DNA from 3 places in the Aurantimonas sp. E1-2-R+4 genome. Region 3 is predicted to be linked to each of the others. Evidence: riboswitches for the same ligand, from Rfam matches in the RefSeq annotation. Region 3 holds a riboswitch; each other region holds the start of a gene.
What was found. A riboswitch is a leader RNA that binds a small molecule or an ion and turns the genes downstream of it on or off. The one in region 3 is predicted to bind thiamine pyrophosphate.
Positions count from the first base shown of each region.

Region 1 (6,430 bases), on a different contig from region 3:
ACCCGCACATCTCCGTGGCGGAGAACATGGCGTTTTCGTTGATGCTGAAGGGTGCCTCGAAGAACGAGATCGAAGCCCGGGTCAAGCCCGCCGCCGAAATCCTCGGCCTGACCCATCTGCTCGACCGTTATCCGCGCCAGCTTTCCGGCGGCCAACGCCAGCGCGTCGCCATGGGGCGGGCGATCGTGCGCGAGCCGCAGGTGTTCCTGTTCGACGAGCCGCTGTCGAATCTCGACGCCAAGCTGCGCGTCTCGATGCGCTCCGAGATGAAGAATCTCCACCAGCGCCTGAAGACCACCACCGTCTACGTCACCCACGACCAGATCGAGGCGATGACCATGGCCGACAAGATCGTCGTCATGCACGACGGGATCGTCGAGCAGGTCGGCACGCCGCTGGAGCTCTACGACCGTCCCGACAATCTTTTCGTCGCTGGTTTCATCGGCTCGCCGGCGATGAACATGGTGACCGGCGCGGCCGATCCGGACGACCGAACATATTTCGTCACGGGCGATGGACATCGACTGCCGATCGCGCGGCCGGGCAAGGTCGAGCCTGGACGCGAGACGATCTACGGCGTGCGACCGGAGGGGATGAGCCTCGGCGGTGACGTGCCGCTCAAGGTCGAGGTGGTTGAGCCGACAGGCTCCGAGACCCACGTCATCGCCAAGCTTGGCCAGACCGAGATAATCTGCGTCTTCCGTGAGCGCATTTCCGAAGGGCCGGGAGACGAGCTGCGGGTGTCGATCGACCCGAACGCGGTGCATCTGTTCGACGCCAAGTCCGGGGCGCGCGTCTCGGAGTGATCTCAGTCGGCACGCGTCTGGCCTAAGCGGCCTGTCGATGCCAACAATGAGAGACTAAGCCAGACAGACCGTCGCGGCAGCGGGAGGCCGCCGACGGAGAGTGCAGGGAGCGCTTCCGCTCAAGAGGAGGAGATAGCAATGACGATCAATCGCAGAACACTTCTACAGGGTACGGCGGGCCTCGCGGCGAGCGCGGCATTCGGCGGAATGCTCGGAAATGGCCGCGCCTTCGCGCAAGGGGCCATGCCGGAATTCAAGCCGGAAGAGGGCGCAAGTCTCAGGCTGCTTCGCTGGGTGCCGTTCGTGTCCGGTGAGGAAGAAGCCTGGAACGCCAACACCAAGGCGTTTACCGAGGCGATCGGCGTCGAGGTCCAGATCGACCAGGAAAGCTGGGAGGACGTGCGTCCCAAGGCGGCCGTCGCGGCCAATGTCGGCTCCGGCCCCGATATGGTGATGAGCTGGTTCGACGATCCGTTCCAGTATCCCGACAAGCTCGTCGACGTCACCGACGTCGCCACCGCGCTCGGCGAGCAGAGCGGCGGCTGGTACGAGGGCCTGGAAGGCTACGCCAAGCAGGGCGACAAGTTCATCGCCGTCCCGCTGACCGCGATCGGCAACGCCATCTGCTATCGCGACAGCCATATGAAGGCGGCCGGGTTCGACGAGTTCCCGCAAGATACCGACGGCTTCCTCGAGCTTTGCAAAGCGATGCAGGCCAAGGGCACGCCCGCCGGATTCCCGCACGGCAAGGCCGTCGGCGACGGCAACAACTACGCGCACTGGCTGTTGTGGAGCCATGGCGGCATGACCGTCGACGAGAGTGGTAAGCCGGCGATCGACAGCCCCGAGACCAAAGCCGCGATCGAATACGCCAAGGCGCTCTACGCGACCTTCATCCCGGGCACCGAGAGCTGGCTCGACATCAACAACAACCGCGCCTTTCTGGCCGGACAGATCTCGCTGACGGCAAACGGAGTCTCACTCTACTACGCCGCCAAGAAAGACCCCGCGATGGCGGAGATCGCCGAGGACATGCGCACGACCAACCTGCCGATCGGTCCGGTCGGCAAGTCGGTGGAACTGCACCAGACCTCGACGATCAACGTCTTCAAGCACACCAAATACCCGGAGGCGGCCAAGGCCTACATCGCCTTCATGTACCAGCCCGATCAGATGAACGCCTGGATTCAGGGTGCCAGCGCCTATTGCTGCCAGCCGTTGAAGGCGTTCGCCGACAATCCGATCTGGACCTCGGACCCGATCCACGAGCCCTATTCCAAGGCGTCGGCGAGCTTGCGCCCGAACGGCTTTGCCGGGCCGCTCGGACCCTCGTCGGCCGGCGTGATGGCCGACTATGTGGTCGTCGACATGTTTGCGGAGGCGGTCACCGGTCAACGGACGGCCGAAGAGGCGATCGCCAACGCCGAGCGGCGTATCGCCCGCTACTACCGCTAACCAAACGAGGGGCGCCGGCGATCGCTGGCGCCCCTTGGCGTTTTCGACCATCAAGACCGCAGCGATGTGGCGTGATTTACCCGATCCCGTGGGCCGGGCAGCAAAAGAGGAACGAGCAAGCGATGTCGAGCGTCCAGGCGGTACCGCGGCCATCCATCCTGCGCCGGTTCGTGCAAAGCCGGAACGGCCTCGGGCTGCTGTTCATGCTGCCGGCGGCGATCTTCTTGCTGTTCTTCCTCACCTATCCGCTCGGGCTCGGCGTCTGGCTGGGCTTTACCGATACGACCATCGGTCGCACCGGCGTCTTCGTCGGTCTGGAAAACTACGCCTGGCTGTTCGACGATCCGGTGTTCTGGCTGTCGGTCTACAACACCGTCCTCTACACCTTCGTCGCCTCGGTGCTGAAGTTCGTGCTCGGCCTTTGGCTGGCCCTGATCCTCAACGAGCGCCTGCCGTTCAAGAACTTCTTCCGAGCGATCATCCTGCTGCCCTGGGTGGTGCCGACAGTCCTGTCGGCGCTAGCCTTCTGGTGGATCTACGATTCACAGTTCTCGATCATTTCCTGGGTGCTCATGCAGTGGGGCTGGATCGACACGCCGATCAACTTCCTCGGCGATCCGAACAAGGCCCGCGCCTCGGTCATCGCGGCCAATGTCTGGCGCGGCATTCCGTTCGTGGCGATCTCGCTGCTCGCGGGGCTGCAGACGATCCCGCAATCGCTGAACGAGGCCGCGGCGCTCGACGGCGCGACGCCGTGGCAGCGTTTCACCAAGATCACCCTGCCGCTGCTGACGCCGATCATCGCCGTGGTGATGACCTTCTCGGTGCTGTTCACCTTCACCGATTTCCAGCTGATCTACGTCTTGACGCGCGGCGGCCCGGTCAACGCGACGCATCTGATGGCGACGCTCTCGTTCCAGCGCGCCATTCCCGGCGGCCAGCTCGGTGAGGGCGCGGCGATCGCCGTCGCCATGATTCCTTTCCTGCTCGCCGCGATCCTGTTCTCGTTCTTCGGGCTACAGCGACGCAAATGGCAGCAGGGCGCGGCCGACTGAGGAGATGACCCCCGTGAGCCAAAAAACGCTTCCCGGCCGCACCGTCGCCGTGCATGACGACACCGAAGGCATGCAGCAGTTCAACTCGCTGCCGCGCCGCATCCTCGTGGTCTATCTGCCCTTGGCGGTGTTCGTGTTCGTGCTGCTGTTCCCATTCTACTGGATGGCGATCACGGCGGTAAAACCGAACCACCAGCTGACCAACTATACCGACTATAGCCCGTTCTGGGTGGTCAAGCCGACGCTCGAGCATATCCGCTTCCTGCTCTTCGAGACCTCCTATCCGGGCTGGCTGTGGAACACCATGCTGGTCTCCGTTGCCTCGACGGCGATTGCGCTGGCCGCCTCGGTCTTCGCCGCCTACGCGATCGAACGGGTGCGCTTCACCGGCGCGCGGGTCACCGGTCTGTTGATCTTTCTCGCTTATCTCGTGCCGCCGTCGATCCTGTTCATTCCGCTCGCCTTCATCGTTTTCAATGTCGGCATCTTCGATTCCCGGCTGGCGCTGATCCTGACCTATCCGACCTTCCTCATCCCGTTCTGCACCTGGCTGCTGATGGGCTATTTCCGCACCATCCCCTTCGAGCTGGAAGAGAGCGCGCTGGTGGACGGGGCGACGCGCTGGCAGATCCTGACCAAGGTGGTGCTGCCTTTGGCCGTGCCCGGCCTGATCTCCGCCGGCATCTTCGCCTTCACGCTGTCCTGGAACGAGTTCATCTACGCGCTGACCTTCATCTCCTCGTCGGAGAACAAGACAATCCCGGTCGGCGTGCTGACCGAGCTTGTGCGCGGCGACATCTACGAATGGGGGGCGCTGATGGCCGGGGCTCTGCTCGGCTCGCTCCCCGTCGTCATCCTCTACTCCTTCTTCGTCGACTATTACGTCTCGTCGATGACCGGCGCGGTGAAGGAATAGGCGCTTCGGCGGTGCTTTCACGACATTTGGCGGTCCGGTCTCCGGGTCGGCGCAGATCGCCGTTGACTTTGGCCGCTGAATTGATAGCGTTCGCTCGTCCAAGGGGAGTTCCGGCAAGGAACTGAGAGGCCGACGGCTCAAGAAGCGCGCGGCGACCCTACGAACCTGATCCAGTTGACACTGGCGTAGGGATGGAGTGAGCCGCTTCCCGATCCGTTCTCCCCTTTGACGACCCGCCGCCTACGCGGCGCGTTCTCTGGCGACGACAATCGGGAAGAGGCATCGGGAAACCCCCGGTGTGAAACGGCCCAATCTTACCCAAACCGCGGAACTGGATCTCCTCGTCGAACAGGAGAGCCTATGAACGCCCTGACACCCACCGTAACCAGCGGCCCGCTGCCTGCATCCCGCAAGATCTGGCGCGCCGGGACACTCCACCCCGAAGTACGCGTCCCGATGCGCGAAATTTCGGTGCATCCGACCGCCGGCGAGCCGCCGGTCACCGTCTATGATTCCTCCGGCCCCTATACGGACGACACGGCAACGACGGATATTGCCGCCGGCCTTCCCCGCAAGCGGCGGGACTGGACGCTCGCCGCGGGAGACGTCGAGGACTATGCCGGCAGGGTGGTCCGGCCGGAAGACAACGGCGTCACCTCCGACGCCAAGCGCGTTCCCACCTTTCCCGTCTCCCATGCGCCGCTGCGGGCGAAGGGCGGCAAGGCCGTCACCCAGATCGCCTATGCCCGCGCCGGCATCGTCACCCCGGAAATGGAGTTCGTCGCGATCCGCGAGAATCTCGGGCGCGAGCAGGCCAAGGCCGAGCTGGAGCGGGACGGCCATCCGTTCTCCGCGACGATCCCCGATTTCATCACCCCCGAATGGGTGCGCGACGAGGTCGCCTCGGGGCGGGCGATCATTCCCGCCAATATCAACCATCCCGAACTCGAGCCGATGGCGATCGGGCGCAATTTCCTGGTCAAGATCAACGCAAATATCGGCAATTCGGCCGTGACCTCGTCGATGGCCGAAGAGGTCGAGAAGATGGTCTGGTCGATCCGCTGGGGCGCCGATACGGTCATGGATTTGTCGACCGGTCGCAACATCCACGACATTCGCGAGTGGATCATCCGCAACGCGCCGGTGCCGATCGGCACCGTGCCGCTCTACCAGGCGCTGGAGAAGGTCGACGGCATCGCCGAGAATCTGACCTGGGAGGTCTATCGCGACACGCTGATCGAGCAGGCCGAGCAGGGTGTCGACTATTTCACCATCCATGCCGGCGTGCGGCTGCGTCACATCCCGCTCACCGTCGAGCGGGTCACCGGCATCGTCTCTCGCGGCGGCTCGATCATGGCCAAATGGTGCCTGCACCACCACAAGGAGAGCTTCCTCTACGAGCATTTCGAGGAAATCTGCGACATCTGCCGGATGTACGACGTGTCTTTCTCGCTCGGTGACGGCCTGCGTCCCGGCTCGATCGCCGACGCCAACGACAAGGCACAGTTCGCCGAACTGGAAACGCTCGGCGAACTGACGCAGATCGCCTGGGCCAAGGACTGCCAGGTGATGATCGAGGGGCCCGGTCATGTGCCGATGCACAAGATCAAGGAAAATGTCGATCTGCAGATGAAGGTCTGCGGCGAGGCCCCGTTCTATACGCTCGGGCCCTTGGTCACCGACATCGCGCCGGGCTACGACCATATCACCAGCGGCATCGGCGCGGCGATGATCGGCTGGTTCGGCACGGCCATGCTCTGCTACGTAACGCCCAAGGAGCATCTGGGCCTGCCCGACCGCGACGACGTCAAGGTCGGGGTGATCACCTACAAGATCGCCGCCCACGCCGCCGATCTCGCCAAGGGCCACCCGGCCTCGCAGCTGCGCGACGACGCGCTGTCGCGGGCCCGATTCGAGTTTCGCTGGGAGGACCAGTTCAACCTCTCGCTGGATCCGGAAACGGCGCGCTCGCTGCACGACGAGACGCTGCCCAAGGAGGCGCACAAGACGGCGCATTTCTGCTCCATGTGCGGCCCGAAATTCTGCTCCATGAAGATCTCCCACGATATCCGCGCCGAGGCGCAGAAAGAGGGGATGGAGGAGATGGCCCGCAAATACCGTGAGGGCGGCGACCTTTATATGCCGGCGAACGCGGCCGGCGAGGCGGCGGAGTAGGCCGATGCCGATCGCGGTTCTCG
Region 1 covers NZ_JAZHLK010000042.1:5,548-11,977, reverse strand. The annotation lists gene VQ045_RS16695 (ABC transporter ATP-binding protein) at 1-806, shown strand, start outside; gene VQ045_RS16690 (ABC transporter substrate-binding protein) at 945-2,261, shown strand; gene VQ045_RS16685 (carbohydrate ABC transporter permease) at 2,384-3,316, shown strand; gene VQ045_RS16680 (carbohydrate ABC transporter permease) at 3,321-4,232, shown strand; TPP riboswitch at 4,324-4,441, shown strand; gene thiC (phosphomethylpyrimidine synthase ThiC) at 4,593-6,407, shown strand; gene thiO (glycine oxidase ThiO) at 6,412-6,430, shown strand, end outside.
Region 1: it holds a riboswitch for thiamine pyrophosphate, as region 3 does, so the genes downstream of both, thiC (phosphomethylpyrimidine synthase ThiC) here and VQ045_RS19450 (YkoF family thiamine/hydroxymethylpyrimidine-binding protein) in region 3, are expected to answer to the same signal.

Region 2 (6,430 bases), on a different contig from region 3:
GGCGGCATCGGCATCATCGGCATGGCGATTCTGATCCTGCCGTCGATCCGGGGCGGCGGTCTCTCCCTGTTCCACATGGAGAGTTCGGACAAATCCGAGAAGATCCTGCCGCGCGTCAACCAGTTGGCGGCCGGCCTGATGGCCGCCTATGCGGTGCTGACGGTGCTCTGCGTCATGGCTTATGCGGCCCTCGGCATGAGCTTCTTCGATGCCGTGAACCATGCGATGACGACGTTGGCGACCGGCGGGTTTTCGACCCACGACTCCTCGATGGGCTATTTCGACGACAACGGCATCCTGGCTGTATCCAGCCTGTTCATGGTGCTCGCCTCGCTTCCCTTCGTGATCTACATCCGGGCGCTGCTGCCGCTCCGGTTCCAGCGCTGGAACGATCCGCAGATTCCGGTTTTCCTGGCGACCTGCCTCGTGCTGAGCGTCGCTTTGGCCGCTACCCGCCATGCTCTCAACGCGACGCCCTTCAACGAGGCGTTCGTCAGTTCGGCGTTCAACCTCATTTCGGTGATCACCACCACCGGGTTTGCGTCAGAGGACTATACGCTCTGGTCGAACGCCGCGACGGGCGTCTTCTTCCTCGCCATGTTCCTGGGCGGTTGCGCCGGGTCTACGGCCGGCGGGATCAAGGCCAACCGGCTGGTCATCCTCTTCCTCCTCGTCAAGGCCAGCGCCCGGGGGCTGTTCCGCCCGCACGCGATTCGACGCCTGCGCTACGGCAATCAGGAGGTGACGCCGGAATTGCTGCAGACCGTGACGCTGTTCGTCTTGTTGTTTTTCGGTGTCCTGCTGACCGGCACCGTCGTGCTGACCTCGCTCGGGCTCGACTTTCTGACAGCCTTTTCCGGGGCGCTGACGGCGCTCGCCAATGTCGGTCCGGGATTTGGCCAGATCATCGGCCCGGCCGGCAATTTCGGCAAATTCTCCGATTCGACGCTCTGGGTGCTCTCGGCAATCATGCTGCTCGGGCGGCTCGAGATCGTGACGGTTCTCGTTCTCCTCTTCCCCGCGACCTGGATCGATTGAACGTCGCGGAGCTTCTTTGACGCCGCGACGTTCGACGTCGCCGCACGAGGGTGGAGCCGCCGGTCGCAACGCCTCGCCTACCAGGGTGCCGAGAGTTCGAGACGAATGGTGATCCCGACTGGATTCGAACCAGTGACCCTCAGATTAGGAATCTGATGCTCTATCCTGCTGAGCTACGGGACCACGCCGGGCGCACCATAATCGAATCCCGCCGCCGGCGCCAAGCCTTGTTCGATGAGGCGGATTGGGCCAGCGCCGCCGCCCGTCGTGGCCGCCGCGCAAAGCCTGGCCCACGCCCGCGCAGGGAGATCGCGGCCGCTACGGCGCCCACGGCGCGGGGCGCGCCTGGGCGACCGTATTGTCGTCGCCCGGTAAATGCGTTTGAATGAAACAAGGCAAGTCTCGTGGGGGCCGGCTTCCGACCGCTGTCGCGCGACCGGCAATTTGGGTCGGGGTTTCCACGGCCTTGTGCTATCGAGAGTTACCTCATTGGTGAAAACTGGAGCAGGGCGGGATCGAATTGACCGGATATGATCGACGTTTCGGCCTTGATCTTGCCAGCGGCTTCATCGCTCTGATCGTCTTCAGCTTCGTCATCAACATCCTGCTTCTGATTCAGCCAATCTATCTGCTGCAGATCTATGACCGCGTGCTGTCGTCGGCCTCCGTCGAGACGCTGGCGTTCATTTCCGTCATCGCGGTGGCGGCGCTGGTCTTGCTCGGCGCGGTCGACGCGATCCGTTCGATGATCTGCGGCCGGATCGCCGCTCGGCTGGAGGCCGGGACCGGCGCTCGGGCGCTCATCGGCGCGATGCGCGGCCCGCGAGCCTCGCTCGGCGACGTCCAGCCGCTGCGCGATCTCGCCACGGTCCGCGGGTTCATATCCGGCCGCGCCCTGCTGGCCTATTTCGACCTGCCCTTCGTTCCGTTCTTCATCGGGATTCTCTATTTCATCCACCCGCATCTTTTCTGGCTGACGCTGGGTGGCGCGACCGTCCTGGCTTTGCTCGCCTGGGCCAATCAGCACGCGATGCAGCGCCCGGTCGGCGAAGCCGGCGAGCAGGCGATGGCCGCGATGCTCGCGGCGCAGTCCTTCGCCCGCGGCGCCGAAAGTATCACGGCGATGGGCATGGTGGGCAATGTCGTGGGAGCATGGGGCGGACAGGAAGCGCGGTCGCTCGACGCGCAGGACCGGCTGAACCGCATCAATGCGATCTATGCCGGTGTCTCCCGCACGCTTCGCATCGGATTGCAGATCGCCATCCTCGGCTATGGCGGCTATCTGGTGCTGGCAGGCGAAATGACCGCCGGGATGATCTTCGCCTCCTCGCTGATTTCCGGTCGCGGACTCCAGCCGATCGACCAGGTCATCGCCGGGTGGAAGCCCGCCGTCGATGCGCGCAAGGCCTGGGGCCGGCTAAGCGTGCTGCTCGCCGTGCTTGGAACCAAACCAACCGCGACCGATCTGCCCGATCCCGTCGGGCGCCTGTCGCTCGAGAATGTCGTCGTGTTTCCGCCCAATGCACCGAACGCCGACCCGTTGCTCAAACGGATCTCGGCCGAGATTCCGGCCGGCGACTGCGTCGTGGTGGTTGGCCCCTCGGGCGCCGGCAAATCGACGCTCATGCGCGCCATCGTCGGGGGCCTCGAGATCCGTTCGGGCGCCATTCGTGTCGATGGGGCCGATATCCGCAACTGGGACAGGGAGAATCTCGGACGCCATGTCGGTTATCTGGCCCAGGACGTTGAGCTCCTACCGGGGACGATCGCGCAAAACATCGCCAGATTCGATCCCGACGCGCATGATGAGGCAATCATCGATGCGGCGAGGAAAGCCGAGGTTCACGACCTGATCCAGCGATTGCCGAAGGGCTATGACACGATCATCGGGCCGGCGGGACAGCAATTGTCCGGCGGACAACGCCAGCGCGTCGGTCTGGCCCGGGCATTTTATGGATCGCCGAAGCTGCTCGTTCTCGACGAGCCCAATGCCAATCTCGACACCGAAGGCGAGATGGCGCTGGACAAGGCGCTTGCATCGGCCCGCGAGGGGAAGGTGACGGTGCTCCTGGTCACACAGCGCCGGCCGATTGCCGAACGGGCCGACAAGATCATGATCCTGCGCGACGGGGCCGTGCAGGATTTCGGGCCGCGGCAAGAGGTGTTCGCGCGCCAGGTCCAGAAGGCGAAGGCGGCCCAGGAGGCCGCGCGGGCGGCTTCCAACGATCGGGCGGAGGCCTCGCCGGCATCGTTCCCGGTCGTCACCGGGCGTTTTCCGGCCGTGGTCGCCGGCGGGCGGAACCCCGAGACGGCTGACAGCTGACCGGCGGCTTGATGGCGCGGTCGCCGACAATGGAGCGGATACCCATGACGAAGAACGGCGACGGCTGGGCTAGCGACGTCAAGACCGGAATACGCCTGATCACCGTGACGGGAGTCGCGCTCTCGGCGATCTTCCTGTTGGGCTTCGGGGCTTGGGCCGCACTGGCGCCGCTGGCGAGCGCCGCGGTCGCGCCGGGGGTGGTCGCGGCGGCCGGCAAGAACCAGGGGGTCCAGCATCTGGAAGGTGGGATCGTACGGAGCATCCTCGTGCGCGAGGGCGAGCGCATCAAGGCGGGACAAGCGCTGTTCGCCCTGGATCCGACAGCTCCCAAAGCGCAACGCAATCGTCTGCAGAAACAGATGGTCGGCCTGGAGGCGCGGACCGAGCGGCTGACCTCCGAGCGCGACGGCCTGGAGATGTTGTCGTTTCCGCCGGTGTTGCGTCAGTTGGCCGGGACAGAAGGCATCGGCGATCTTCTCATCGAGCAGGAACGCGAGTTCACCGCCCGATTGGACCGTCACCGCCAGGAACAGGTGATCATGGGCCAGCGTGTCCAGGCCCTCCGCGAGCAGATCGAGGGGATGACCGCGCAGCAGACGGCGATCGAGCGCCAACTCGAAGTCGTTCGGGAGGAAGTGTCGCGCAAGCGCACGCTGCTGGACAAGGGCCTGACCAATCGCTCGGAATATACCGCGCTGCTTCGCAGCGAGGCAGATCTGGTCGGTCAGGTAGGGCAGGGTGTTTCCAGCATTCTGGCGGCGAAAATCCAGATCGTCGAAGCGCAGGCGCAGCTGGCGCGGCTCGAAACGCAGCGCGTCGAGACCGCGGTGACGCAGCTCAATGAAATCCGGGCGCAGATCTCCGATACCGAAGAACAGCTGCGGTCGGCCGAGGATGTGCTCGATCGCATCATCGTTCGTTCGCCGAGCGATGGGATCATCATCAAGATGAGCGTGAATGCCTCCGGCAGCGTAGTGGGGCCTGGCGATCAGCTCCTCGAACTCCTGCCGACCGGCGAAGATCTCCTCATCGAGGCTCGGGTCTCGCCGCAGGATGTCGACGTCATCTCGCTCGGACAAAGGGCCCGGCTGCGGTTCAGCGCGCTCAATACGCGCACCACGCCGACCGTGGAGGCGAAGGTCACCTATCTTTCCGCCGACCGGCTGATCGACCAGACCACCCGGCAACCCTACTACACCGCCCGGCTCAGCATGATCGACGACCTGCCACCCGAAATCAGCCGCGACCAGATTTATCCGGGCATGCCGGTGGAGGCCTATATCGCGACCGGCGAGCGCACCTTCCTGGAATATCTCGCCAAGCCCATCACCGACAGTTTCTCAAGGGCCTTCCGGGAGGATTGAACCGCTCGGCATCGCCTCACCGCACCGTGGGGTCGGCCTGGGCGATCAGCATCGCTGAGCCCTCCTGCAACCCGACGACGATCTCGCCGAGCGCCTCGTTCGATTGGGTCAGGATCGAATGGAACGGCACGTCGACATCGGCCAGCGGCCATTTCGCGCCCACGACTGTCAGTCCCGACAGATCCGAGAATTTCAGGATCGAGAATTGCGCGCCGGGGGTCAGATCGAAGCGGCGCGGCTCCGGGGACAGCGGCCAACCATGCTCACGGCCGTCGAACAGCTCGACATCGAGGCCGCGCGCGGCAAAGCGCAGCGCCAGGATGAGATGGGCGAAGGCATGGTCGCTGCGTGGACCGCCGAGCGCGCCGACAAGCAGCAGCCGGCTCGCGCCCCGAGCGACCGCCGCGTCGATGGCGAGTTCGCCGTCGGTCTGGTCCTTGTCGCTCGGAAAGGTCTCGCGGGGAATGTCGGAGAATTCGCCGGCCGCAATCGCCGGGCTGGAATCGAAATCGCCGACCCACAGTTCCGGGGTGAGCCCCAACGCCGTGGCATGGCGAATTCCGTCGTCGGCGGCGATCACTCGCGTGCCGGATACTGCATTAACAAGGGCGGGTGTCGGATCGACGCGGCCGGCAAGAAGAATCGTGAAGCGCATGGCGCCGTGATCTAGCGCGTGGAAGCGGCGAAGGGGAGGGGGAAACGCGCCCACCCGCTCGAAGTAGCGGCCGTTGGACCGGTTGCCCTTGCCGGTGGCGGAGCTTGCCGCTAAATCTTCGGCAGCTCACACGGGGTGCCTTCGGGCTGAGAGGCGTCGCGCCAACCCGTCGAACCTGATCCGGATCGTACCGGCGGAGGGATTGCGGGCGTTCGCGAGGTCCTCGCGGCGCGGCTCTTCCGACGTCGCCGCATCGAGAGGCCCCTTTATGATTACTATCCCACCGCAGCTTTTGTCCGGTGCGGCTGTCCTCGCCGTGCTGTCCACCTTCGCCGCTCCCGCCTTGGCGCAGGATGGCAAGCCGACACTCACCGTCTACACCTATGAGAGCTTCACGCCCGAGTGGGGGCCGGGGCCTAAGATCGAGGCGGCGTTCGAGGCGGTCTGCGATTGCGACCTGACATTCGTCGGCCTGGAGGATGGGGTCGCGATCCTCAACCGGCTGAAGCTGGAGGGCGAAACGAGCGACGCCGACATCGCCCTCGGGCTGACCTCCGACCTCATTCCGGAAGCCAAGGCGACGGGCCTGTTCGCCGACAGCGGCGTCGATCTGTCCAAGCTGACGGTGCCGACGGGCTTTTCCGATCCGGTCTTCGTGCCCTACGACTATTCCTATCTCGCCGTCGTCTACGACACCGAGGCTATCGACAATCCGCCGAAGAGCCTCGACGACCTCGTGTCCGGCGATTCCGAGCAGAAGATCGCCATCGAGGACGCGCGGACCTCGACGCCGGGGCTCGGTCTGCTTCTGTGGATGAAGGCGGTCTATGGCGAGGAGGCGAAAGCCAAGTGGGCAAAGCTCTCCGACCGCATCCTGACCGTCACGCCCGGCTGGAGCGAGGCCTATGGCCTGTTCACCAATGGCGAGGTGCCGCTGGTGCTGAGCTATACGACATCGCCGGCCTATCACATGGTCGAGGAAGGCTCCGAGCGCTATCAGGCCGCGGCCTTTTCGGAAGGCCAGTATCTCCAGATCGAGGTCGCGGGCCT
Region 2 covers NZ_JAZHLK010000005.1:85,489-91,918, forward strand. The annotation lists gene VQ045_RS04060 (TrkH family potassium uptake protein) at 1-1,038, shown strand, start outside; tRNA gene VQ045_RS04065 (tRNA-Arg) at 1,145-1,221, opposite strand; gene VQ045_RS04070 (type I secretion system permease/ATPase) at 1,559-3,361, shown strand; gene VQ045_RS04075 (HlyD family type I secretion periplasmic adaptor subunit) at 3,406-4,725, shown strand; gene VQ045_RS04080 (thiamine diphosphokinase) at 4,742-5,380, opposite strand; TPP riboswitch at 5,502-5,600, shown strand; gene thiB (thiamine ABC transporter substrate binding subunit) at 5,649-6,430, shown strand, end outside.
Region 2: it holds a riboswitch for thiamine pyrophosphate, as region 3 does, so the genes downstream of both, thiB (thiamine ABC transporter substrate binding subunit) here and VQ045_RS19450 (YkoF family thiamine/hydroxymethylpyrimidine-binding protein) in region 3, are expected to answer to the same signal.

Region 3 (6,430 bases):
ACCTCGGAACGGTCACCTTGACTGGGCCGGTGATGGTCGGCACCTCGATCCGGGCGCCCAGGGCCGCCTCCGTCAAGGAGACCGGCACGTCGACGTGAATGTTACCGTCCTTGGAGCGAAAGAACGAATGCGGCTGGACATGCAGTTCGACATAGGCGTCGCCCGGGGCTCCACCGCCGAATCCGGGCATCCCTTGCCCTTTCAGCCGCAGCATCTGCCGGTCGGCTGCACCTTCGGGGATCTTGACCTGCAAGGTCTTGCCTTCGGGTAATGTGATCGTCCGCGTCGCGCCATTGGCCGCATCCAGAAAAGCCACCGGGAGCGCGTAACTCACATCCTGTCCGCGCGCCCTGAACGTGCCCTGGGCTCGTCGTCCTCCACCCGAAAACGCGCGGGACAGAAACTCCTCCAAATCTTCATTGCTCGCAAATCCGTCCTGTGCGGCGTGCGAAGCGTAGGCGGGGCCGTCTGCGAAGTCGCGATAGAACCGCTCATGCGGGCGCTCGGTTCCGCTGGCGTCGATTTCGCCCGCATCGAAGCGCCGGCGTTTTTCCGGGTCCTTGAGCAGGTCGTTCGCCGCCGACAGGTCCTTGAACTTGCTCTCAGCCTCCTTGTCGCCCGGATGCAGATCCGGATGGTGCTTGCGCGCCAGTTTCTTGAATGCGGCCTTGATCTCCTTGCTGGTCGCGGAGCGGTCGACGCCGAGGGTCTCGTAAGGGTCCTTCATGCAACTGATTCCATGCCAACCATGCCTCGAATGCCCGTGTTTTTTATCGGTACTGCGCAACGCTCCGACGCCTCTGTTGCGGCGCCGATGGATGGCAGGCTCAAGCCGCCGCAATCGGCAACTTGTCACGCACCCATTGCACGATCTGACTGGCCGACATCGCGCCCGAGGTTCGGGCCGCCTCCCGCCCATCGAGGAACAGGATCATCGTCGGAATACCGCGAACGCCGAGGCGAGAGGCGGCTCCCTGTTCGGCTTCCGAATTGAGCTTGATCATGCGGACCCGCGGCTCCAGATCGCGCGCCGCGGCCTCATAAGCGGGCGCCATCGCCAGACATGGTCCGCACCAGGGGGCCCAGACATCGACGAGAACCGGAACCGTACCGCGCGCGATCTGGCGGTCGAAATTCTCCGCGCCGACATCCTCGGGATGGCCGGCGAACAGCTTCGCCCCGCATTTCCCGCATTTGGCGCCGCTGGCCGATCGCGACGGCGGCAAGCGGTTGACGCCGCCGCACTTGCTGCAGACCACACGTGTCTCGGTCATTCCGTTCTCCTTCCGCCCGGTTGGGTGCGACGGCCGGCTGCCTCGCGTCCAGATCCGAAGCGGCCGACACCGCCGTAGTGACTCCGGGCGGCCTGTACCTCTCGTCATGATGCACATTGTCTCGATCGATTGTTTGACCTTGCGCAAGTCGCGGCGGAGTTCGCTGTGGTCTGGTCGTCGGCCATGGCGCTCGGCCCCAACTCGGAGTCACAACCCAATGATCCCGCCGAATGGTAAACTCGTCGCGGTCGCCGACTGCGCGACCCTCAAACTGTTCCGGAACAGAGGTGTCGAGCCCGATATCGACATCGTGGCCGTCGACGAACCGAAGGTCGCGGCGACCAACCCCGGGTCGGGCGCCCGACACAGGAATGCCTCGGCCAATCCGGGGGGGCACCGCAGTGCAGGGGATGGTTTCGCGGTGGCAAGGGCGTTGCAGGATGAGTCTGCCAACCCCGATGGCCGAGCCGCGCAGCTGAATCCAGGACAGGGTATCCGTTGAACTCAATCCTCCACGATCGTCTGAACACCGCCCTGCTGACCGTTGCATTCCTTGGCCTTGTCGGGGGGCTCGGCCTGACATTTGCCGATCTGTCGCAACTGGCGGATACGATCTGGGCGGCGGGTGTCCTGCCGGTCCTCGCCGCCTTGGTCGTGGAGATCGTCCGGAGTCTGCGGCAAGGCGAGGTCGGGCTGGACATCGTCGCCGCACTGTCGATGTCGGCGGCACTGCTGTTTGGCGAAACGCTCGCGGCGGCGGTCGTGGCGCTGATGTATTCGGGGGGAACCTTCCTTGAAAGCTTCGCCGAGGGTCGCGCCCGACGAGAGATGAGCGATCTTCTCTCTCGTGTGCCTCGCACCGCGACGCGCCACCGCAACGGCGCGCTCGACGACGTGCCCTTGGATGACGTCGAGCCTGGCGATCTTCTGCTGATCCGGCAGGGGGACGTGGCGCCCGTCGACGGCACAGTCGAAAACAGCCGCGCGATGGTCGACCAGTCGGCGCTGACCGGCGAGTCGATGCCCGTACGTCTGGAGCATGGGCAGGACGTGATGAGCGGTTCGACCAACGCGGGCGAACCTTTCGACCTGCGCGCCAATCGCCGGGCGGCCGACAGCACTGAACCGCCCCGGGTTTCCCGGAGACCTCATTTCCTGAGAGAATGGGGTCATGATGACGAAACAGACATCGAAGAGATATTCGCCGGAGGTCCGCGAGCGGGCAGTCCGAATGGTTTTGGAGCATCAAGGCGAACACGCCTCGCAGTGGGAGGCGATATCGTCGATTGCGGCGAAGATCGGCTGTGCCGGCGAGACGCTGCGCAACTGGGTTCGCCGGGCCGAACGCGACCAGGGCGTTCGCGCCGGTCAGACGAGCGATGAGCGCGGCCGGATCAAGGCTCTCGAACGAGAGAACCGCGAGTTGCGGCAGGCCAACGAGATCCTGCGTAAGGCATCGGCGTATTTTGCTCAGGCGGAGCTCGACCGCCCGTTCAGACGATGACGACGTTCATCGACAACCATCGTGACGTCTATGGGGTCGAGCCGATCTGCCGTTCGCCATTGTCGCTCGGACCAATGGCGCGACATGGCTCACTCTGCCGATCGCCCCATCGACGTATCACGAGCACGCGGCTCGCAACCGCGATCCTGATCGTCGCCCGGCCCGCGAACGTCGCGACGACGAACTCTGCCAGGATATTCGCCGTGTCTTCGAAGCGAACTTCGGCGTCTACGGCGTTCGCAAGGTTTGGCGCCAGATGAAGCGTGAAGGCATTGATGTCGCCCGCCGCACCGTTGCCCGACTGATGCGAAGCCTTGGCCTGAAGGGCGTCGTTCGCGGCAAGCCGGTGAAGACGACGATCAGCGACAAGGCTACGCCCTGTCCGCTGGACCTGGTGAACCGGCAGTTTCAGGCTGCGTCGCCGAATGCCCTGTGGGTCAGCGATTTTACCTACGTCGCCACCTGGCGTGGCTTCGTTTACGTGGCCTTTGTTATCGACACCTTCGCCCGCCGGATTGTCGGCTGGCGCGTCTCACGAACGGCCCACGCCGACTTCGTCCTCGACGCCCTGGAGCAGGCGCTCCATGACCGGCGGCCCTTCGCCGGCGGTGGCCTCGTGTGCCATTCCGACCGCGGATCCCAATATGTCAGTATTCGCTACACCGAGCGTCTGGCCGAGGCCGGCATCGAACCTTCTGTCGGAAGCGTCGGAGATTCATATGACAACGCCCTGGCCGAAACGATCAACGGCCTGTTCAAGGCCGAAGTAATCCATCGACGCGGCCCGTGGCGAAGCTTCGAAGCGGTCGAGTTCGCCACCCTCGAATGGGTCGACTGGTTCAACAATCGCCGCCTGCTCGAGCCGATCGGAAATATTCCTCCCGCCGAGGCGGAAGCCGCATACTACGCCCAGCTTGAGGCCATGCCGATCGCCGCGTAGAACTCAAACCAAACGGTCTCCGGGAAACCCGGGGCGGTTCAATGCCGCAGGCTGTCCAAAGACTTCGAGAACCTGTCGCGCAGCGCGCTCGCCTTCCTCAAACTGGCGTCTATCCGCTTCATGATGCGAAGGCTCTGTTTGAAATGAATAACTTTCCGGACCGACTCTAACACTACTTTGGGCGATGTCACGTTGTTTCCTTGGCAAGGATCTTTGTGTAGTTGGGGGGGGCATGAGCAGGACCGCGCCGACGTACAAGAAACACCGCTATAGCGATGACCGCTCGGAGCCCACTATGACTGATGCTGCATCGCACACATTCGGTCGCAGTGCGGCGGGCGCAGTTATTCGAGGCCAGAACGATCCGCCTCGTCTCGAATTGACATTCTGCTGCGACTGGCCACATATCTGCCGACATGGCCAGGGGTGCTCCGTTCGGGGCTGAGATGCGCGAGACCGCGCGAACCCTTCACAGCTGATCCGGGTAATGCCGGCGGAGCGAGGAAACATGTTCATAGGCGCGCAGGTGTCGCTCTATCCGATGACGTCGGAGTTCGTGGACGTAATCACATCGGGGCTCGCCGCTCTAACCCCCTACTACAGTGAGTTGCGGATCGAGACGGACGACATGTCGACCCTGATGGTCGGCGCGCCCGATCCGCTGATCGACGCGATCCGGGATCTGTTTGCTGCCGCCGCGCGGCAGCCCGATCATGTCACGATGCATGTCACCCTGTCGCGGGGATGTTACGGTGAACCCGACGATCCCAGTTGCCGCTGCGAGACGCTGGCGCGCGCACAGGATGAAACCTTCGAGGAGCGAAAGGCTCTGGCGCGGGACGCGGTCGCCGGCGCGCCGGATCTCGGCGTCGGGATCGACGTCCAGTTCTCGCTCTACGTGCTGGGCCAGGACCGCCACATGGACGAGATCTACGGTTGCATCGAGTTTCTGAAAGGCTCGGGCACTTTCCTGAAGTCCAAGAACTTCTGCACGCGGCTGCGCGGCGATGCAGGCGCGGTGTTCGAGACGGTGCGGCAGGCGTTCCTGCGCTTCGGTCCTGCCGAGGGACATGTCACGATCGACCTGACAGCCTCCGTCAACAGCCCCAGCTTCGCCTGACCCCGCCCGTCGCACAGCCGGTTCGCGTCCGGAGACGTCATGCAATCCCTGCGACACATCCTGCCGACAGTGCTGATCGCTTCGGCGCTTCTACTGGCCTGGCAGGTCTATTGCGCGCTTGCCGGGGTCTCACCGCTGGTGCTGCCCGCGCCGACGGACGTGCTGCGATCCCTCATCGTCGAGCGCGCGCGGATCGGGCCCCATGCGCTCAGCACGATCTGGGTCGCCACGCTGGGCTTCTCCACTTCGGTCCTTTTCGCCTTTGCCGCCTCTGTCGCCCTGCATTTCAGCCCTTGGCTCCAGCGCGGCCTGATGCCGCTGCTCGTCGCCAGCCAGACCATTCCGCTCGTCGCACTGGCGCCGCTGATGATCCTGTGGTTCGGCTTCGGGCTGTTGCCCAAGGTGCTTCTGGTCATCCTGGTCACCTTCTTCCCGATCCTCGTGAGCCTGCTGTCGGGCTACGGCCAGGTGCCGCAGGCCTATCTGGATCTCCTGACCTCGATGCGGGCCGGCAAACTCCGCATCTTTCGGCGTGCGACGCTGCCGGTGGCGCGGGCGTCGTTCTTCGCGGGGCTGAGGATTTCGGCCACCTATGCCATTGTCGCGACGATCTTCGCCGAGTATGCCGGCGCGCGGCAAGGGCTCGGGATCTACATCCTCACCGCCAAGAACAGTTTCCGCGCCGATCTCGTGCTTGCCGCCGTCGTCGTCTCGGCCGGCCTGACCCTGCTGCTCCTGGGTGCGCTGCGCCTGATCGAACGACTCACCGCACACGGCCACCGACGAGGGCGCGATGCTGCGGGTTGAGGGGCTGACGGTCCGGGTGGAGGCGCGGACGCTGGTCACGAATTTTTCGTGCGAGCTTCGGGAGGGGCGGATTACCTGCCTGATTGGGCCCTCGGGCTGCGGCAAGACATCCGTGCTCAAATGGCTCGCCGGCATCCTGCCGCCCGGCATCGAGGCAAAGGGCAGGGTCACGCTCGACGGCGCACCGATCCTGCGCCCGCATCCGAGCATCAGCTATCAGCCGCAGAGCGACGCTCTGTTTCCTTGGCTGACCGTCACCGACAACGCGGCGCTCGGGCTCGAGATGGCGGGACTGCCGCGCAGGGCCGCGCGCGAGAAGGTCGCGGACCTGTTCGTCCCGTTCGGGCTGTCGGGATGCGAAGATCTCTATCCCGACCAGGTCTCGGGCGGCATGCGCCAGCGCGCGGCGTTCCTGCGCACGATCGTGCAGGACAGCCGTTTCGTCCTTCTGGACGAGCCGTTCTCGGCTCTGGACGCCGTGACGCGGCTCAGGATGCAGGACTGGCTTTGCGCTCGTCTGGCCGAGACATTGCGCGGTGTCCTGATGGTTACCCACGATCTACACGAGGCTACACAGATGGCCGACCACATCCTCGTCATGTCGGCGCGGCCGGGCCCCCTTGTCGCCGACATCCCCATCACCACCCCCCGCGAGAGGCGGAGCGAAGTGGCGTTGGCCGAAATCCGCACGACCCTCAGAACCCTGCTACTCAAGGAGTGATACGATGATCCGCAATCTGCTGCTCGCAGCCTGCCTGACCCTGCCAATCGCCGCCGAGGCCCGG
Region 3 covers NZ_JAZHLK010000064.1:11,323-17,752, reverse strand. The annotation lists partial or broken gene VQ045_RS19480 (DnaJ C-terminal domain-containing protein) at 1-727, opposite strand, end outside; gene trxC (thioredoxin TrxC) at 828-1,274, opposite strand; gene VQ045_RS19470 (hypothetical protein) at 1,492-1,776, shown strand; partial or broken gene VQ045_RS19465 (P-type ATPase) at 1,773-2,396, shown strand; partial or broken gene VQ045_RS19460 (IS3 family transposase) at 2,449-3,718, shown strand; AL1L pseudoknot at 2,733-2,887, shown strand; partial or broken gene VQ045_RS19455 (IS5/IS1182 family transposase) at 3,758-3,865, shown strand; TPP riboswitch at 4,131-4,237, shown strand; gene VQ045_RS19450 (YkoF family thiamine/hydroxymethylpyrimidine-binding protein) at 4,227-4,838, shown strand; gene VQ045_RS19445 (ABC transporter permease) at 4,878-5,645, shown strand; gene VQ045_RS19440 (ABC transporter ATP-binding protein) at 5,632-6,366, shown strand; gene VQ045_RS19435 (ABC transporter substrate-binding protein) at 6,371-6,430, shown strand, end outside.